Regions from separate parts of the Dyella sp. SYSU CM1112 genome, predicted to be linked through region 2. Evidence: predicted binding sites of a transcription regulator. Region 2 holds the regulator's gene; the other holds the start of a gene.
The links. The regulator FliA, encoded in region 2, starts transcription of late flagellar genes. The targets are predictions, from matches to a motif close to TAAAGTTTNNCNNNCNNNGGCCGATAA.

Region 1 (10,176 bases), on a different contig from region 2:
TGCGGCATGCAGATGTGGCCATGTATGAAATGAAAAAACAAAGACGCCAACGGCCACTGACGTCCCGTTCTCCCGCCGGAAAATAAAAAATCAATCCAGGTGACGGAACAATGCCGGCCAGGAACCGCCAGCGTTCCAGGCCGGCGGTTCCTGCCGTCACATCCGGCCTTGCGGGTCGAGCATGCCTCCCGGCCCGCAAATCCGTCCTGCTCCCTATTTACCCAGGTCTTTCAAGATTTCGTTCGTATAGCTCAGCACGCCGGCACTCGGATACGAGTTGCATGTCGACGATGCCGACCCGGCCGCACACGGCGTATCGCGGTCCAAGGACCAGAAGTGCAGACCGGCCAGTCCGTTTGCAGATGCATAGTTGGTGATGGTGTCGATATCCGCGATCGTCGTGATCTCGCCACTTGCATCGTTCTGTCCAATCATCGGCGTCAGCTCGATGTGGCTTGCGGGGGTGCCATAGACATGCTCCAAGTTCGTCACGGCCTGTAGCGCGGATTGACCCATCTCGCATGCGCCACTCACCACGACACAGTTAGAGGGAATCGCGCTGCCATAGTCCATCACCATCAAATTGATGGTGTAGTTTTTGATGGCCGGACTCGACGCTTGAATGGCCTGCATGACCCATTGCCCCAGCTGATTGACACCGCCATAGCTGCCGTCTGTCGCAGCCAGCGTCGCCAGCGTGAAAGAGAAGCGCAAATTGGGATACTGCGATTGCGCCGCCGCCACGTCGGCCACCAACTGCTGGATATCAGCTTGTGTCTGGCCGCCTTCGATATCGAAATCCACCCCGATCATCTGAGCGGTGTAGTACTTCGCGATAAAACTCTCGAAGGCCGAAGGGGACGAACACGTGAACACACCGTCAGCACCACCCGTGGATACGATGTAATCCAGTCCCGCACTCGATAGCGAATTGGCGCCGCCAGCCGCGATATTGGCGGAAATGAATTCCGACGGCGTAACACCTGCCCAATTTTCACTACCGCATTCACCCGTGGCGAATGCCAGCGAAATCGCAGGGAGATTGGGTTCTTGCGTGGAGTACAGGCTGCCGCTGCCGACAATGGGAATCAGCGTGCCAGTCACGTTGGTCGACATGGCATACGTATTCCAGTTCATATTGATGCTCATGTCCTTGTACGGACTGAACACAAATCCGCTCGGCGCAGGTGTTGGCGTCGGCGTCGGCGTGGGAGTTGGCGTCGGCGTAGGTGTGGGCGTTGGCGTGGGGGTCGGAGCAGGCGTGGGCGAACCGCTGCACGAGCCAATGGCAGTCCACGGCTCCCCGCTGCCGGAAGCACCGCTGTTAGTTGCTGGATCCTGACCTTGTGTCCACCAATTGGCCTTGTAGTCGATGCCGTTCTCACTCACCAACGCACCGCCGTTGTACGCGGTCGCGGCATTCCAGGCCGGATCGCAACCAGACGGCGTGGGGGTTGGCGTAGGGGCAGGAGTCGGTGTCGGTGTCGGCGAACCGCCGCCGCACGCACCCTCCGACGTCCAGGGTTCACCACTGCCGGACCCACCATTATTCGTGGCGGGATCGTTTCCTTGCGTCCACCAGTTCGCGACGTAGTTGACCCCGTTCTCGCTAACGACGTTGCCTTGCGTATAAGCAGTCGATGCATTCCACGCCGCAGCGCACGCTGCTTGTGCATGCACGGTTTGCACAGGAGCAAGGGTCAATACCGTCGTGGAAAGCGCCGCACATACGGCGGTGCTCAAGGTACTCAATGTCAAGGTAGACCACTTCGTTGATCTCTTCACATGCATGGACTTTCTCCAAAGTTGGATTTGAACCGAAACAAGTGAGGAACATCGGCGATGTCATGACTGCATTCCGGCGGCCATGTGGGGACGAGCGCCGGCACGCATCCATGCCCGGTACTGCGTGTAGTGGTTTGCAACGTCTCGTGCGCGGCCCTTGCGGCTGATATTGCGCCGCACGCCGCATTCTGCAGAACCGTTGCCGACCGGCAGACACGCCGGTCGGCAACGGCATTTCCCCTGCTCCTGTACCGACGGCTTTATTTGCCGAGGTCTTTCAGGAACTCATTGGTAAAAGCAAGCGAACCTGCTGATGGATACGAATTGCATGTTGGCGATGCCGAGCCCGCAGCACACGGCGTGTCGCGATCCAGCGACCAGAAATGCAGCCCAGCCAGACCATTGGCAGTCGCATAGTTGGTGATGGTGTCCACATCGGCGAGCGTGGTGATCTCACCTTGCGCATCGTTCTGCCCGATCATCGGCGTCAGCTCGATATGACTGGCCGGAATGCCATAGGCATGCTCCAGATTCTTCACCGCCTGAATAGCGGACTGACCCATTTCGCACGCGCCGCTCACCACGACGCAGTTAGCCGCGCTCGCAGAACCGTAATCCATCACCATCAAATTGACGGTGTAGTTCTTCAGTGCAGGGCTCGAGGCCTGGATGGCCTGAACGACCTCCGCTCCCAACGAATTGACACCGCCGTAGCTGCCATCCGAGGCCGCCAGCGTCGCCAAGGTAAAGGAGAAGCGCAAGTTGGGATACTGCGACTGGGCCGCCGCTACGTCCGCCACCAATTGCTGGATGTCGGCCTGCGTCTGTCCGCCTTCGATATCGAAATCCACGCCCACCATGTGCGAGGTGTAGTAGCTCGCAATAAAGCTTTCGAACGCCGATGCCGACGAGCACGTGAATACGCCGGCTTGGCCGCCTGTGGAAACCACGTAACTGAGGCCTGCACTGTTCAGCGCGTTGATATTGGCGGAAACAAATTGGGATGCCGTGACACCGCCCCAACTTTCGCTACCGCACGAACCGGTGGCAAAAGCCAGGGTAATCGCAGGCAGATTCGGTTCGGCGGTCGAATAGAAACTGCCGCTACCAACCAATGGCAACGTCGTTCCCGTTACCGCCGTTTGCATGGTGTTGGTGTTCCAGTTGAGATTGATCGTGACGTCCTTGTACGGACTGAACACGAAGCCGCTCGGCGCAGGCGTGGGAGTTGGCGTAGGAGTGGGAGTCGGCGTAGGTGTTGGGGTGGGAGTAGGGGTCGGCGTGGGTGTCGGGGTCGGCGAACCACCACACGAACCTTGCGAAGTCCAAGGCTGTCCGCTACCAGGCCCACCATTGTTCGTGGCGGGATCGTTGCCCTGTGTCCACCAATTCGCTTCGTAATTGACACCATTTTCGCTGGCCACATTGCCGGCCGTATAAATGGCCGTTGCACTCCAGGCCGCAGCGCAAGTCGTTTGCGCATGTACGGCCTGTATCGGCGCAACAGTGAGCAAGGTTGTAGATAACGCCGCACCGACCGCCGTGGTCAGTGTGCTTAGCGCCAATGTGGACCACTTCGTCGACTTCTTCTCTTGCATGGGACTGTCTCCAGGGCTGATGGAACCGCAACAAGTGAAAGAACATTGGCGATCACATGACCGCCTTCCGGGCAGCCACGGGGGACAGTCGCCTTTTCGCGTCCATGCACACCACCGCTTGTCATGAACTTGCAAAAGTGCGCCGAGTATCTGCCCCTTATGACAACGTTGTCCAGTACATTTGGCAGAACTTTCCACGCTGGAACGTGATCCGTATCGCAAAGAAAAAAATGTCATATCCATGCAGCTGCGAATTCACATGGCCTGCACATATGCGTTGCTTCATACCTAAAAATGTAGCCTTTTATCGCTGCAACGCAGCATCATCATGGATGACAATCAAGCACTATCGACTCTTATGACTGTCCCGTCGGCAAGCACGGCTGGTTGCAATGGCTAGCGCATGCGTTCCAAATCGGACTACAAAGATATGGACATCCATGACAACGATAGCCACCCGCATGCATGTCCCGTAATCCTGGCAAACACCTAACGAGCCGGCATAGAAAGACACATGCCGAGCAGTACTTTTTTACCGTGATCGCAGACCATGCATGGTCTCGAGTGCCCAGACTCATCATGTCGATTCCAAGTCAGCGCGTTCGTCGTAGTCATAGACAAACGACATTCATAGGAGGCATGCCATGAGCCCACGATTCCAGCGCATCACGCCCTTCCTCTGGTTTGATCACGAAGCTGAGCAAGCGGTGCACTTCTACGTATCCATCTTTGAAAACTCACATGTCCTGGCAACGACCCACTACGACAGGGAGACGGCCAAAGCTGCGCGCAGACCAGAAGGTTCGGTCATGACGGTTGCCTTCGAGTTGGATGGTCAAGCCATGTCTGCACTCAATGGCGGGCCGGTGTTTGCGTTTACTCCCGCCATCTCGCTGGTGGTGAATTGCCGGACGCAAGACGAAATCGACTTCTACTGGCAAGCCCTATCCAAGGATGGTGATCCCTCTGCCCAACAATGCGGCTGGCTTAAAGATCGTTACGGCCTCTCCTGGCAGATCGTGCCGGCGCAACTGCTGGAATGGCTCACGTCATCCAGCGCGACGCGCGTCATGCAGGCTGTATTGACTATGAAGAAACTGGATCTGTCCGTGCTACAGCGTGTGGCGAGCTAGGGCACCGCACGAAAAGTGCCGGTTACATAAATTCCGCACGGCCGTGATGCATTGCAGCATGCGAGGCGTATAATGGCGCCCGTTATCCGGTTTTCCCCGCCCCGGATCCTGCGAAGTACTCTCACATGGCCGATGCCTCTCGCTCCATCGCGACCCCTGCGGGTCGTCAGTCCGGTGTATTGCTGGCAATCCTCAGCACCGTCGCCTTCACCTTTATGGCCTATTTGACTATCGGCTTATCGCTGGCGGTGCTACCGGGTTTCGTGCATAGCCAGCTAGGTTTCGGTGCGATGCTGGCAGGCCTCGCCATCAGCATGCAGTACGTCGCCACTCTGCTCAGTCGCCCTCACGCCGGGCGCATGGCGGATACCAAAGGACCCAAACGTACCGTACTGACCGGACTCTCGATGTGCGTCGTTAGCGGTGTGCTATTGCTGTGCGGCGCACTGGCCGTGCATTGGCCATGGTTGAGCCTCGGCCTGATTTTTCTCGCGCGACTGGCGCTCGGCTGCGCCGAAAGCTGTGTCGGTACCGGCGCCATTGCGTGGGGCATGGGGCAAGTTGGCCATGAACACACCGCGCGGGTCATTTCGTGGAATGGCGTGGCTACCTACGGCGCATTGGCGGCGGGCGCCCCCTTGGGCGTGGTTGTAGCGCATCATTTCGGGTTTGCGGCGATTGGCATCGTCTCCTTGCTGCTTCCACTCGTCGCGCTTCCGCTTGCCCAGTTGAAGCGAGCCACTGCGGCTGCCACGGGTGAACGTTCATCCTTTCGCACCGTGGCCGCACGGGTGGTGCCTTACGGCATCGGGCTCGCGCTGGGTTCGGTCGGCTTCGGCTGCATCGCTACCTTTATCACGCTCTTCTACGCCGCACACGGCTGGCAGAACGCCGCGCTTGCGCTGACTGTATTCGGTGTGGTGTTCGTGGGCGTTCGCTTCCTGTTCGCGCGAACCATTCCATGGCTGGGCGGTTATCGCGTTGCGATGCTTTCATTGTTAGTGGAAGCGATCGGCCTGGTCATTCTCTGTCTCGCTGGCAGCGCGTGGATGGCCTGTCTGGGCGCAGCTGTTGCCGGCCTTGGTTTTTCACTTGTGTTTCCTGCGCTCGGCGTTGAAGCGGTGCATCGTGTCCCCGCCCCCAGCAGGGGCTCTGCCTTAGGGGTCTATTCCGTATTTATGGACGTCGCCATGGCCGTGACGGGACCATTAGGCGGATGGGTCGCCAGCGGCCTCGGCTACAACGCGATTTACGGGTTCGCCGCATTCGCCGCTGCGATAGCCATTGCGCTTGCCTTCGTGTTACACGCACAAGCCATGCGCGAGCAACCGACCTTGTCTGCCGCAGTAAGTATCGGCGCCGAATAAGCGCAAATCCTTTTGCCCTCGACACCCTACCCCAACCGCAACTTTCCCGAGACCGCAACCAGGGTGTCAAATAGCTGAAATATAAGAGCTTTTCAGCTATTGCCGCTTAAGTTGCGGCGCTGCTCGCCGACTAGTGAAGTATCCCCTTCCCCAAGTGTGCTCCATGCTCTCGCTCCGTTCCGGCCTGTTCCGCGTCACGCTCCGCAAACTTTTGCTGCTTCGCCTGGCTGGCATCCTTGTCTTACTGATAGCTATCGGCGTCCTGTGCAGTATCTCGCTCATGAAAGCCGACCAGCGCATCCAGTCGGTAGTCGGCGGCACCCTGGCCCCCATCTCCGACGTGGGCCGTATCCAGAGCGATTTCAACAACGATTTCCAGGCGCTCTCCCACGCGGTATTGATGCGCTTGCCGTCCGCCGTCAACGACGCCGCCACCGCCATCAAGAGCAATCGCGTCGACATCGATCGCTATTGGTCGCCGTTATTGCAAAGCAGCCTCGGCACACAGCAGAAAGCACTGCTCACCCTCGCGTCGGAACATCGCAAAGACGCCGATCAGGCCATGGACGATACGCTCAGCTTGCTACAGGCAGGACAGTTCGATATCGCACAGCTCAAGCTCGCCACTGACGTACAACCTTCCTTGGTCCCGTTGCAAAGCGACTTCACCAATTTGTTCGAAAACGCACTGGCGACCGGCAACGCACAGTCGCAAAACCAGCACATGGCCAATCGTCGCGGCCTGTTGATATTGCTCGCAGTCTTTGCCGGCGCGCTGCTGCTGGCCTCGCTTAGCGATGGCATTCTGATTCGCGCCCTTGGGGCGCGATTGCGTCTTGCGTCCGATGTCGCCAAACGTATTGCGCGTGGTGAACTGGGCGAGCCCGTTGCAGTGGGCCGCGACGATGAAATCGGCAGCCTGCTGCGTGCACTTGTCACTATGGAAAACCAACTGGTGAACGTGGTGCGAGAGGTCCGCAACGGTGCGACCCATGTACGCCATGATGCCCATGTATTGGAAGAAAACACGCATGCGCTGAGCCTGCGTACGCAAAGCCAGGCGGCAAGCCTCGAGCAAAGCTCCGCCTCGATGGAACAAATGGCCTCAAGCGTGGCCGAAACTGCCACTGCCGCTGAGGAAGCCAACCAGGTTGCCACCGCCTCGCGCCAGCTCGCTGAGCAGGGGCAGCAGATTGTTCGCCGGACGGTTACGGCCATGGACGCCATCGACCGCTCCGGCCAGCGTATTACTGAGTTCGTCAGCCTCATCAACGACGTGGCATTCCAAACCAACTTGCTGGCCCTCAACGCGGCAGTGGAAGCGGCGCATGCAGGCGAACATGGCCGCGGCTTCGCCGTGGTTGCCAGTGAAATCCGGCAGCTCGCGCAACGCTGTTCTACCGCCGCACGCGACGTGAAGGAATCGATCGAAGACAGCGCTACGGCACTTGGGGAAGGCCGCGTTCTTGCGTTGCAATCGGGCGAAGCCTTATCCGGCATCGTTGCCAGTGCTGCACACGTTTCCGAAAAAGTGGCGGGCATGGCGCTATCCAGTAAGGAACAAACGACTGGCATTACACAGGTGAATCTAGCTATCTCGGGCATGGATGCCACCACTCAGGAAAACGCAGCGCTGGTGGAACGCACGGCCCTCATGAGCCAGATGATGCGGAGCAGCGCGGAAGCACTGCTGGTGCAGATGGATTTCTTCCGCATTCGAGAGCAGCCTCGGGCAGAGCAAGCCGCCCTGCCCGCCAACGCAAACGCAAACGCCCAGGGCGATGACGATCTTCAACCCTCAACGACGCCGTTCTTCGATCAAGCTGCCTGATCCGCGCATGGCACTCTTCCGCGACAACGGCCGCTTTACCTCGCTGCTCGATCGCGCGCAAAGCGGCCTATGCGCCGTATTCCAGCCGCTAGTGCGCCTGGATACATTACATGTCGTGGCACACGAAGGATTGACTCGCTCCAACGAACAACTCGGAGGCATCAGCACGCCGGAGCTGCTGAACCTGGCTCGCGCCGAAGGGAGGCTTGGCGAATTCGAGCTTGCTGCCGCGCGTACAGTGTGCGGTGCGTTCACAGCGCAAAACGCGCCCGGACGTCTGCTGGTCAATCTGAGTGCGCAGGCGTTCATGCAGGAATCGATTCGGCCCGACGATTTGCTCGCAGCGCTCAGCACAGGCGGCATGGATCTCAGCCGCATCACGGTTGAATTGACCGAACGCGACATCGTCGAGGAGCCGGCCCGGCTCGCCCATGCCTTGGGCTATTTGCGCGCCCACGGTGTGCGTTTCGCACTGGACGACTTCGGCAATGGGCATTCCAATTTCGAAATGTGGAACGAAATCCATCCCGAAGTAGTGAAGATCGATCGCTATTTGATTGACGGACTGGCCAAGAGCGCCGAACGGCTCGCGATCGTGCGCGCGCTATGCCAAGTTGCCGAAACGCTGGGCGCGGATCTGGTCGGCGAAGGCGTGGAAGACGCCGATGACCTATGCATGCTGCGCGAACTGGGCATTCCCTATGCACAGGGATTTCTGCTTGGGTACCCTTCGCCGCGGACCATCGATGAGATCAGCGCCCGAGCTCGCACCGCGCTGAGCCACAGCACCGTTGCCATACCGCCGCGCCCGCGCGGCCCGGTGACCCAGCGTCCCATGCATCTCGGTCATCTGGTGATCGACGCGCCACCGCTTACCAGTCGCCACACCAATCATGATGTCATCGAATTATTTTCAAAGTTTCCCGAACTTCATGCAGTGGCTGTGGTAGAGGAAGCCCGGCCGGTCGGAATCATCAACCGCCGCGTATTCAGCGAACGCATGGCTCAACCTTATACGCGCGAACTGTATGGTCGCAAAAGCTGCACTGCCTTTATGCATGAGGCACCCCTGCTGTGCGACGTACATCAATCACTGGAGAGCATGGCGGACATTTTGCGTGGCCAGGACCAACGCTACCTCAGCGATGGGTTTGTCATCATCCGCGATGGTGCCTACCTCGGCCTAGGCACCGGCGAATCGCTAGTGCGACGTGTCACTGAATTGCGCATCGAAGCGGCGCGCTACGCCAATCCCTTGACCTTCCTGCCAGGCAATATCCCCGTGACGGAGCACGTCGCCCGACTGCTGCGCGCCGAACTGCCGTTCACCGTCGCTTATGTGGATCTCAATCATTTCAAGCCGTTCAACGATCAATATGGTTATTTCCGTGGCGATGAAATGATCCGGCTACTGGCCGGCATCCTGACGGCACAGGTGAATCCGCGCTGCGACTTTGTCGGCCATATCGGCGGCGACGATTTCCTGCTCGTATTTCAGAGCGACGACTGGGAAGCTCGCTGCCATCACATCGTCGAGCTGTTCAATCAGCGGGCTCGTGCATTGTTTGCTTCCGAAGACATCCTCCGCGAAGGCATCGTCGGCGAGGACAGGCACGGCAATACACAGTTTTTCCCGCTGACCACGGTGGCGATTGGCGCCGTTCGCGTTGCGCCCCCTTTCCCTGGCCACCCGGAAACGCTGGCGACACTGGCCGCCCGCGCAAAACGGCACGCCAAGCGCGCCCAGGTCGGGTTCTACTTGCTGGCCGGTGAAATGCCCTAGGGCCTGTTTACAGGACTGGCGTGGCTCGCGCTGGGAGCTGTTTCCGCGCCAGACAAGGAAGAGCGAAGGCGTGTACGTCGGTCCACGACTGAGCGATGACGCGGTATGGCGGGCAAACAGACCCAGCCCTTCGGGTTGCCGTTGCCTGTACCCGGCTCAGCCCATGTGCAGCCAGTATACGTAAACGCCATTCTGCCGGTCTTCTTCGCGAAAACCTTCGCGACCTTCGGCAACAACACCCCATACCGTGCGTACGCCATCACCATAATAGCGATCCACACGCACATGCTCCCCCTTGGGAATCAGAAAGCGTGTCTCCAATACCAGCACGCGCTCTTTCTCCCATACGAGTATGGCCTTGCGTCCCGTATTGGCACCCCAACCGACATGGACGTGTACATCCTGGGTGGGAAACCCGCCACGGTTATCCAGCTTCCAGCTTTCCGTTTTGCGCAGCAGCGCCTCCAACTGCGGGTCGCTCCAATCCACTTGGTTGCTTGGCACCTTGGAATGGGGCTTGAAATGGCTCATGCAATGACATCCGTTAGAGCCGACGCAACGCGCCAGGCCTCACATACAAACACCACCGTTCGACCCTTAGTGCAAACAACGCGCTTCTGCTCAGTGACCTATCGAACCACGCCTGAGCCGGGGGACTCTGGCGAAGCCGGACAACAAC
Region 2 (10,176 bases):
CTTACGCAGGAACAGGCGCGCGAACGCCGCCAGGAAGTGCGCGAGGAAGCGGATTTCTACGGTTCGATGGACGGTGCTTCGAAATTCGTGCGCGGCGACGCCACCGCCGGCATCCTGATTCTTTTCATCAACATCATCGGCGGCTTTTTCGTCGGCATGTTGCAGCATGGCCTTTCCGCCGCCGAAGCGGCGCGCACGTACACCTTGCTGACGATCGGCGATGGTCTGGTTGCGCAGGTGCCGGCGCTGATGTTGTCGATCGCTACGGCGGTGATCGTTACGCGCGTGTCCAAGTCGCAGGACATGGGCAAGCAGGTGGTCGGGCAAGTGTTTGCGCAGCCGCGTGCACTGGCCGTGGCCGGCGTGGTGCTGGTGGTGATGGGCATGATCCCAGGCATGCCGAACATCGCGTTCCTGCTGTTGGGCGCGGTGTGCGGCGGTTCCGCCTGGCTGATGATCCGGCGCGAGAAAGAGACGAAAGAGCGGCAAGCCAAGGCATCTGCCGAGGCGTTGCCGGCGCCGGCATCGGCCGAGCGCCTGGAGCTGGGTTGGGAAGACGTGGCCAGCGTCGACCCGGTTGGCCTGGAAGTGGGTTATCGCCTGATCCCCCTGGTGGATAAAAACCAGGGCGGCGAGCTGATGGCGCGCATCAAATCCGTGCGTCGCAAGCTCTCGCAGGAGCTGGGCTTCCTGGTCGCGCCGGTGCATATCCGCGACAACCTCGATCTGGGTCCCAACACGTACCGCATTTCGCTGATGGGGGTGCCGATGGGCGAGGCGGAGGTTTATACCGAGCGTCATCTGGCGATCAATCCCGGTCGCGTGCACGGCACCTTGCAGGGCGTGGCGACGCGCGATCCTGCCTTTGGATTGGAGGCCGTGTGGATCGAGAACAGCCAGCGCGATCATGCGCAGGCGCTCGGTTACACCGTGGTCGACCCGGCGACGGTGATCGCCACGCATCTCTCGCATATCTTGCAGAACCATGCCCATGAGCTGCTGGGTCATCAGGACGTGCAACAGCTGCTGGACCGCCTCTCGCAGAGCGCGCCCAAGCTGGTGGAAGACCTGGTGCCCAAGCGCCTTTCGCTGGGCGTGGTGGTGAAGGTGCTGCAAAACCTGCTGGCCGAGCGGGTGCCGATCCGCAATATGCGCACCATCGTCGAGTCTTTGGCGGAGCACGCGGGGCAGAGTCAGGATCCCGGCGCTTTGACGGCCCATGTGCGTGTGGCGCTGGGCCGCCAGATCGTCCAGGAAATTGCCGGTCTGGGCACGGAAATCCCGGTTCTGACGCTGGCGCCTGAGCTGGAACAGATCTTGCTCGGATCTCTTTCAAGCAGTGGTGCAGCAGGTGCGGCCGTCGAGCCGGGGCTTGCCGACCGCCTGCAGCAAAGCGTCGCTGAAGCGGCGCGGCGGCAGGAGGCAAACGGCGAACCGGCGGTGATGTTGGTACAGCCGCAACTGCGTCCGTGGCTCTCGCGCTTTACCCGCCACGTGGCCCAGAACCTGCATGTACTGGCTTACAACGAAGTACCGGACAACCGTCGTGTGCGATTGGTGCAGGCGATTGGGCGCTGACGGCAACGCCGGCAGCGCGCGGGCCACGGATGGCACGCCGTGAATCAAACACGAACAGCGACAAGGCAAGGCGGCAGTGAGGGATATCGGATGACCATTGATAGCGTGAACAAAAAGCAGCTGCACGTGGCATCCGGTGTCGATCACAGGAGCACCCCATGAAGATCAAACGCTTCATCGCAGCTGACATGCGCCAGGCAATGCGCGATGTGCGCGCCGAGCAGGGCGCCGATGCGGTGATTCTCTCCACCCGCCGGCTTGAGGAAGGCATCGAGATCATCGCGGCTGTCGATTACGACGAAGCGCTGATGCGCGAAGCGGCACGTATCAATGCGCCCACGGCGGCTCCTGCGCCGGCGCCGATGCAGCCGCCGGTGAAAGACGTCGCCAAGGCGCCCATGAAAGAAACGCCGAAGGAGCGCGCCAGGGAAGTCGCCAAGCCGCCGGTAAAAGAACCGGTGCGGGAAACGCGCGCTGCCACGCCGCCGCCACCACCCATGCCTGCAAGCGAGATCGCGTCGCTGCAGCCGGTGATGGAACAGCAGGCGTTGGAAGCCGCGCGCATGCGTACCGAACTCGGCGGCCTGCGGCAGTTGCTGGAGCAGCAATTATCCAGCCTGGCCTGGAACGATATGGAACGCCGCAGTCCGATGCGTGCGCGCGTGTTGCGTGACATGTCGCGGCTGGGCATCGATTCCGATGTGGCGCGGCAACTGATCGACGAACTGCCGGAAGACATCAATGCGGATCAGGCGCGCTACTTGCCGCTCGGCCTGCTGAGCCGCAGCCTGAAGGTGAGTGGCCGTGGCCTGGCGGATGTGTGTGGGGTAACGGCGCTGGTCGGTCCCACCGGCGTCGGCAAGACCACCACGATCGCCAAACTGGCCGCTTGCGCGGTGATGCATCACGGCCCGCAGCAAGTGGCATTGGTGAGCACCGATCACTATCGCATCGGCGCAGCCGCGCAGCTGGAACATTACGGCCGCCTGCTCGGCGTGCGCGTGTATCCCGCGTACGACGCGGCCGGTCTCGCGCAAACGCTGCATCTGCTGCGCGAGCACCACACGGTGCTGGTCGATACCGCTGGCGTTTCCGGCAACGATCCGCGCCTGCAGCAGCAGATGGATGTATTGCGTGAAGCAAGCACGCGCGGAGTCGCCAAGCTGCGCGCCTGCCTGGTGTTGGCCGCGAACGCACAATCCTCCGCGCTTGAAGAATCGGTACGCGCGTACCTGTCATTGCAGCCGAGCGTGTGCATTGCCACCAAGCTCGACGAGGCGCCAAGCCTCGGCGGCCTGCTGTCGGTGCTGATTCGCCATCGCCTTCCGCTCGATTGCACCACTGACGGACAACGCGTTCCCGAAGACATCAGCGCCGCCGACGCGCGCGTGCTGGTGTGCCGCGCAGCGCAGCAGCAGCGAAGGCTGGGGCCGGCGAGCGACGATCTGGATATGGCCGAGCGCTTCGGCATGGCGGTGGCGGGTCTATGAAATCGATAAGTGCCAAGAACTCCAGTTGCATGGCTTGCGTTCCGCCTCTGCGTGCGGGGGAAGGGACAAGAAAGGCGGCATCGCATGAATGAGGCATTGCAAGTGAACCAGGCAGCAGGCTTGCAGAATCTTTTTTCCACTGTGCGCGGGGATCGCGAGGAAATGGACGTTTTTCATCAGGCGGCCAGTCTGCGGCCGGTGGTGTCACGCTCCCGCACGACGCGCACTATTGCCGTCGCCGGCGGTAAAGGCGGTGTCGGCAAGACCACGGTGGCGGTCAATCTGGCGATGGCCTTGGCCATGGGCGGACGTGACGTGATGTTGCTGGATGCCGACATGGGCGTTGCCAACGTGGATGTGCAGCTCGGCCTGAATCCGGCGCGTCACGTGGGGCATTTGCTGGAGGGCCTCTGCGCACTGCAGGACCTGATCATTCCGGCACAGCACGGCCTGAAAGTGATTCCGGGCGGATCGGGCGTGCGCCGGCTGGCCAAGATGGGCAATGGTGAGCATGCCGCGGTGATCCGTGCTTTCGACGAGCTGATCCAGCCGCCGGAATTCCTGATCGTCGATACCGCTGCCGGCGTGGCCGACAACGTAGCGATGTTCGCTGCGGCGTCCGACGACGTGGTGATGGTGGTGTGCGACGAACTGGCCTCGCTCACGGACGCCTACGCCTTGATCAAGATCCTGGCGCATGACTTCGGCGTGCGCCGCTTCCACATTGTCGCCAACATGGTCCGGCAGGCGGGCGACGCAAGGAAACTGTACGAAAAGCTGGCGCGTGTCTGCGGACGCTTCCTGGATGTCGCGCTGGATTACATGGGTATGGTGCCGCAGGACGAATGGCTGCGGCAGGCGATCCGTCGGCAAGGTGCGGTGGTCGATTTGTGGCCATCCAGCCGTGCTGCGATCGGATTCAAGCAATTGGCAGGTGCGGTCGATACATGGGAAAAACCCGCGTACCCGGATCTCGGCCGAATTGCCTTTTTCAGCGGCCAGAGCGCGCCGGCTGCGGGGTGGTGAGATGAACGTGGCTTCGGAATATCTGCAGCTACAACGCGAAGATGCGGACCAACTGGTGCGCAAGCATGCGCCGCTCGTGCGGCGTATCGCTTACCACTTGATGGGTCGTCTGCCTCCGAGCGTCGACGTAGGAGATTTGGTGCAGGCGGGCATGATCGGTTTGCTGGAAGCGGCGCGAAACTTTACGACTGATCGCGCGGCCAGCTTCGAGACGTATGCGGGTATCCGCATACGCGGCGCGATGCTGGACGAATTGCGGCGCACGGACTGGACCCCCCGTTCCGTGCATCGCAAGGTGCGTGAAGTCGCTGAAGTGGTGCGGCAGATTGAAAACGAGACCGGCGCGGATGCGGAAAGCGCCGAGGTGATGAAGCGACTCGGCATCAGTGCCGAGGAATATCACCAGGTGCTGGCCGATGCGACCAGCGCGCGCTTGCTCAGCCTGACCGCGCCCGATGACGGCGAAGGCGGCGATGCCAGCGCGCTGGACGTAGCCGACAACGACAGTCTCGGTCCGCAGGACAGCTTCGAGCAGGACGGCCTGCGCGGAGCATTGGCGGAAGCGATCAGCACGCTGCCCAAGCGCGAGCAACTGGTGATGTCCCTGTACTACGAGCAGGAGCTGAACCTGAAGGAGATTGGCATGGTGCTCGGCGTGACCGAATCGCGCGTGTGCCAGATCCATGGCCAGGCCCTGATCAGGTTGCGTGCGCGCATGGGCCAGTGGCGCGGTTAGCAATCACGAGTGAATCGATAAGGAGCAGGTAACGAGCGTTTCGACAATCAGCGCAAATCACCCGTTTGCGCCGATGGGTGCGGTTCCCTTTCTTCGGGAGAGGGCTTCGCCAGGGGATGACGGTACGGCCAGCGCGTCAAGGCTCAGCCGGTCGCATTTCCTGCGGAACCTTCTTCCGAGGGAAGACAGGCAACTACCACCGGTCCGCGGCGCTCACTCGTTTCCCGGCTCCTCCCCCTCGCTTCAAACGTTTTTGGAGAACGTGTTTGGACAAGAACATGAAAATTCTGGTGGTAGACGATTTCTCCACCATGCGGCGCATCGTTCGCAACCTGCTGGTCGAACTCGGCTTCAGCAACCCGTTGATCCAGGAAGCGGACGACGGCCATAACGCGATGGCGATGTTGAAGGCCAACACCTTCGACATGGTCGTGACCGACTGGAACATGCCCAACATGACCGGTATCGAGCTGCTGCAGGCGATTCGCGCCGAACCCAAGCTGAAGGGCCTGCCGGTGCTGATGGTGACCGCCGAGAACAACCGCGAGCAGATCATTGCCGCCGCCCAGGCCGGCGTGAACGGCTACATCGTCAAGCCTTTCACCGCGATCACGCTGAAGGAAAAGCTGGACAAGATTTTCGAGCGCCTGGCAGCCAGTGGAGCTTCCGCATGAATGCAAACGCGATCGCCGCATTGAACGACGGCTTGCCTCCTGAAGTGCTTGATCTGCTCAACAGCAAGGACGGCGCAACGTTCGAACAGGCGCTGGATACGATGGTGCGCCAGCGCGAACAGCATCTGTTCCGCGCCCTGGGCGTGCTTGCCCGCGACCTGCACGGTGCCGTTTGCCGACTGGGCAGCGACCTTGCCAACGAAGGCGTGCCGGACAGCATGGTCGATGCGCGCAACTATCTGGGTGAAGTGCTGGAAATGAGCGCGCAGGCCGCCCACCGCAGCCTGGATTTCGTCGACCGCATCCGCCCGGAAGCCGAGGCACTGTCGAATAACGCTACCGCCGTGCTGGATTTCAACAGCGGCGAAACCGATCCGGCTGCCGTGCTGGCGCGCCAGGCCAAGGTGTTTGCCAGTGCGTGCTGCGAAGGCCTCAATGACATGGTGCTGGTGCAGTCGTGGCAAGACCTCGCCGGCCAGCGCGTGAAGAAGGTCGTGAGCTTTATCGAAAGCGTGGAATCGTCATTGCTGGAACTCGTGCGCCTGACCGGTGCGCTGGCCGGACGCGAAGCGCCGGTAGAAGTGGCGAAAGTTTCCAGCCAGGACGAAGTGGACCGTCTGCTGAGCGAGTTTGGGTTCTGAGCATGCTGGGGATGCCTGGTCGTCCGCTGCTGCAACTGACCACCTCTCCGCTTGCGGGAGCCAGGTCGCGTACCAGCGTGTGGGTGAGCCGCAAGCCAAGGACTGACCATAAACAATTCCCTGTCTCGCGTGATGCTCGGGAAGCGGCGGCGTCAACCTTGCAGCAAGCTCGTGCAACCCCACCCCAACCCTCCCCTGCGCACAGGGGAGGGAGTACATCCCGGCATGTTGCAGCGCGCAGGAAGGCACATTGATGGATGCCAATCTCGACAGCGAACTGCGTGACGATTTCCTGGTCGAGGCCGGGGAGCTGGTGCAGCGTCTTGGTGAACAGCTAGTTGAACTGGAAGCGTCGCCGCACGATCGCGAACTGCTCAATGCCGTGTTTCGCGTGTTTCATACCGTCAAGGGTGGCGCGGGCTTCTTGAGCATCGAGCCGATGGTGCAGTTGTGCCATTGCGCGGAAGAATTGCTCAACGACGCGCGTAACGAGAAGCTGGTACTGAACGCGGCACACATGGATGCGCTGCTTGAATCGCTGGATTTGCTCAATGCGATGATGGCTGCGTTATCCAGCGGCGAGGCCATGGCGTCACCGCCCGAAGCATTGCTGGAGCGTTTGCGCCCCGTCGTCGAGACGGCCGTGTTCGCGGCGCAGCCTGCTAAACCTACGCGTGCAGCCGATCCGATCGAAGCCGAGTTCGAAGCGCTGCTCGACACCTTATATGGACAGGGCGGAGTGCCGGGCGCACCCAAGCACGCTTCCAACGAGATCAACGACGACGAATTCGAAAGTCTGCTCGATGCGTTGCATGGCAGGGGCAGCGCCCCCGGCGCCAAGGCGGCCGAACCCGAAAAGAAAGACATCAGCGACGACGAGTTCGAAGCTTTGCTGGATAACCTGCATGGCAAGGGCAGCGCGCCGGGTCAGGCGGCGGCAGCTTCGCCGATACCGGCACCCGAACCGCCGCGTGCGGAACCCGTGCGTGCCGAACCGGCACGTGCAGCGGCCAGTGCAAAATCGTCGGCAACCGAAAGCACGGTACGCGTGGATACTGCACGCCTGGATGCGCTTGTCAGTCGCGCCGGTGAATTGGTGTTGCTGCGCAACCGGCTGCTGAGCCTGGCTACGCGCAGCGACAACGAAACGCTGTCCGCGATGGCCGGTGACCTGGATCGCGTATCGGATGATCTGCAGACTGCTGTGCTCGGCATGCGCATGCAGCCGGTGGGCCGCCTGTTCCAGCGTTTTCCGCGCATTGTGCGCGATCTGGCGCGACAGCTCGGCAAAGATATCGAGCTGATCACCGAGGGTGAAGATACCGATCTGGATCGCAGCCTGGTCGAAGCACTGGCCGATCCGCTGATTCATTTGCTGCGCAATGCGGTCGATCACGGTCTTGAAGATCCGGCCGGCCGCGAGCGTGCCGGCAAACCGAAGAAGGGCAAGGTCACGCTGTCGGCCAGCCAGCGCGGCGAGCGCATCGTGATTTCGGTCAGCGACGATGGTCGCGGCATGGATCCGGAAGTGCTTCGCCGTAAAGCGGTAGAGAAAGGTGTCATCGATGCGACGCAGGCGGCACGCCTGTCCGAGGTCGAATGCTACGAACTGATTTTTCGCCCCGGCTTCAGCACTGCTGCCACGATCTCGGATATTTCCGGACGCGGCGTCGGCATGGACGTAGTGAAGACGCGTGTTGCCGAACTGGGCGGCACCTTGCAGGTGCAATCGCGTCTGGGTCACGGCAGCACCTTGGAGCTGACCGTGCCGCTCACGCTCGCCATTTTGCGGGTGCTGATGGTGCGCGTGAGCGATCGCCTGTTTGCGTTGCCGTTGGGCAACGTCAGCGAAGTCTTCGAGCTGAGCCCGCAACATGATCACATGCTCGACGGGCGCCGCGTCGCCGCACATCGCGGCCGCGCCCTGGTGCTGGGCGATCTGGGCGATTGGGCCGGCGTAAGCGGGCCGGGCGGATGGCATGTGGTGGTGCTGCATGTGGGTCACATGCATCTCGGCTGCCTGGTGCATGAAGTCATCGGACGCGAAGACGTGATGGTGAAACCGCTGGGGCCGTTGTTCGAAGGCGTGCCGGGTGTCGCCGGGGCCACTGTCACCGGCGATGGACGGCTTGCCTTGGTGTTGGATCTTGCCGCGTTGTCGCAAGAAGGCGGCCGCTTGCTACCTGCGCTGAAGGTGTCGGCGTAATGGGTACCTTCAACGACAACCGATGTTCGGTGTTACCCGATATGGCTCCCTTCCCTGCTTGCAGGGGAGGGTTGGGGTGGGGTCAGGCACTTGCCTCAGGCTTTCCCGCAAGGGTGCACCCGCTCTTAACTTCTCCTTGCAAGCAGGGGGAGGGACCACGGGCCAGGTTCCAGCAAGGAATAGTGACATGGATGTCGTAAGCATTGCCGGCACCATTCTTGCCTTCGTGGTGCTGATTGTTGGCGCCATCCTCAAGGGCACCGATGTCACCGCGCTGTGGAATCCCGCAGCCTTCGTGATCGTATTCGCCGGTACGTTTTCCGCGCTGCTGCTGCATACACAGGGCAAGGTGCTCAAGCGTGCGGTGGGCATGCTGAAGATGGTGTACAAGCCGCCGGAGCTGCATCCGTCCGACCTGATCAGCCGTGTGATCGGCTGGAGCGAAATTTCGCGCCGCCAGGGTTTGCTGGGACTGGAGTCGCATATCGATGCCGAAGACGATCCGCTGGTGAAAAAAGGCCTGCAATTGCTGGTCGACGGGAGTGAGCCGGAAGCCATTCGCACCGTGCTGGAACTGGAAGTGGAAACACGCGAGCAGGCCGACCTGCATGCCGCCAAGGTGTTCGAACAGGGCGGGGTGTATTCGCCGACCATGGGCATCATCGGCGCCGTACTCGGCTTGATGGCGGTGATGCGCGACCTTACCGACCCGGCCAAGCTTGGCCACGGTATCGCAGCAGCATTCGTTGCCACCATCTATGGCATCAGTCTCGCCAACTTGCTGCTGCTGCCGATCGGCGCGCGATTGAAGGCGCTGATCAACCGGCAGACGCAGGTACGCGAAATCCTTATCGAAGGGTTGATCTCAATCGCCGAGGGCGACAACCCGCGCCAGATCGAAAGCAAACTGCAGGGCTATCTCGTATGAGACGCCGCCACAAGCACGATGAACACGTCAATCACGAGGCATGGGTGATCCCGTACGCGGATCTGCTGACCTTGTTGCTGGCGCTGTTCGTGGTGCTGTATGCGATGTCCAGCATCAATACCACCAAGTACCGCGCGCTGGCACAGGCGATCTCGGCAGCATTCAATGGCTCGCGCGCGGTGATCCAGCCGCTGACGCCGAACGCGCCGCCATCCAGCATGCCGGTGCCGACCAACAAGCCCGCGCCGATTCCGCGCACTCCGCTTGCGCAGATCCTGCTGCCGGTGCTGACCCAGCACATCCCTACGCCGGCCACCACGCCGGATACGCAATCCGATCAGGACAAGAACAAGCTCAGCGACGAGCAGGAGAATCTGGAGCGCATTCGCAGCGAAGTCGAACACGCACTGCAACCGCTGATCGACAAGAAACTGGTGGTCGTACGACGCACGCCGGATTGGCTGGAAATCGAGATTCGCACGGACATCCTGTTCCCGAGCGGTGTGGCGACCTTGTCGCCCTCTGCCACGCAGATCCTGGCCAGCCTCGGCCAGATCCTCGCGCCGTTCGCCAATCCGTTGCGGGTGGAAGGTTATACGGATGATGTGCCGATCGATACAGCCATCTATCCGTCCAATTGGGAACTCTCCGCCGCGCGTGCAGCGAGCGTGGCACGCCTGTTTACGCTGCATGGCGTGGATCCGGAACGCCTCGGTATCGTCGGGTGGGGGCAATACCGTCCGGCGGCGGACAACGACAGCGTGGATGGCCGCAACAGGAATCGCCGTGTGTTGGTGGTGGTGCTGAGCGACAAAGCAGCGCCGCGCCGCTTCTATACCAATAGCAACCAGATCAATCTGACGGCCGACGCAGACGATAAAACGACGAACGGTCAGA

Region 1: the regulator FliA is predicted to act here: its motif matches at 5,990-6,016, upstream of AC4HNJ_RS10770 (methyl-accepting chemotaxis protein).

The regions. Positions count from the first base shown of each region.
Region 1 is NZ_JBZEGI010000006.1:129,247-139,422, forward strand. Features, by position in the region: gene AC4HNJ_RS10745 (diguanylate cyclase domain-containing protein) at 1-86, shown strand, start outside; gene AC4HNJ_RS10750 (carbohydrate-binding protein) at 214-1,791, opposite strand; gene AC4HNJ_RS10755 (carbohydrate-binding protein) at 2,046-3,383, opposite strand; gene AC4HNJ_RS10760 (VOC family protein) at 4,028-4,516, shown strand; gene AC4HNJ_RS10765 (MFS transporter) at 4,642-5,883, shown strand; gene AC4HNJ_RS10770 (methyl-accepting chemotaxis protein) at 6,047-7,714, shown strand; gene AC4HNJ_RS10775 (GGDEF domain-containing protein) at 7,665-9,497, shown strand; gene AC4HNJ_RS10780 (hypothetical protein) at 9,654-10,028, opposite strand.
Region 2 is NZ_JBZEGI010000003.1:325,386-335,561, reverse strand. Features, by position in the region: gene flhA (flagellar biosynthesis protein FlhA) at 1-1,578, shown strand, start outside; gene flhF (flagellar biosynthesis GTPase FlhF) at 1,737-3,068, shown strand; gene AC4HNJ_RS07175 (MinD/ParA family ATP-binding protein) at 3,153-4,094, shown strand; gene AC4HNJ_RS07170 (RNA polymerase sigma factor FliA) at 4,096-4,830, shown strand; gene cheY (chemotaxis response regulator CheY) at 5,097-5,504, shown strand; gene AC4HNJ_RS07160 (protein phosphatase CheZ) at 5,501-6,145, shown strand; gene AC4HNJ_RS07155 (chemotaxis protein CheA) at 6,399-8,351, shown strand; gene AC4HNJ_RS07150 (flagellar motor protein) at 8,539-9,279, shown strand; gene motD (flagellar motor protein MotD) at 9,276-10,176, shown strand, end outside.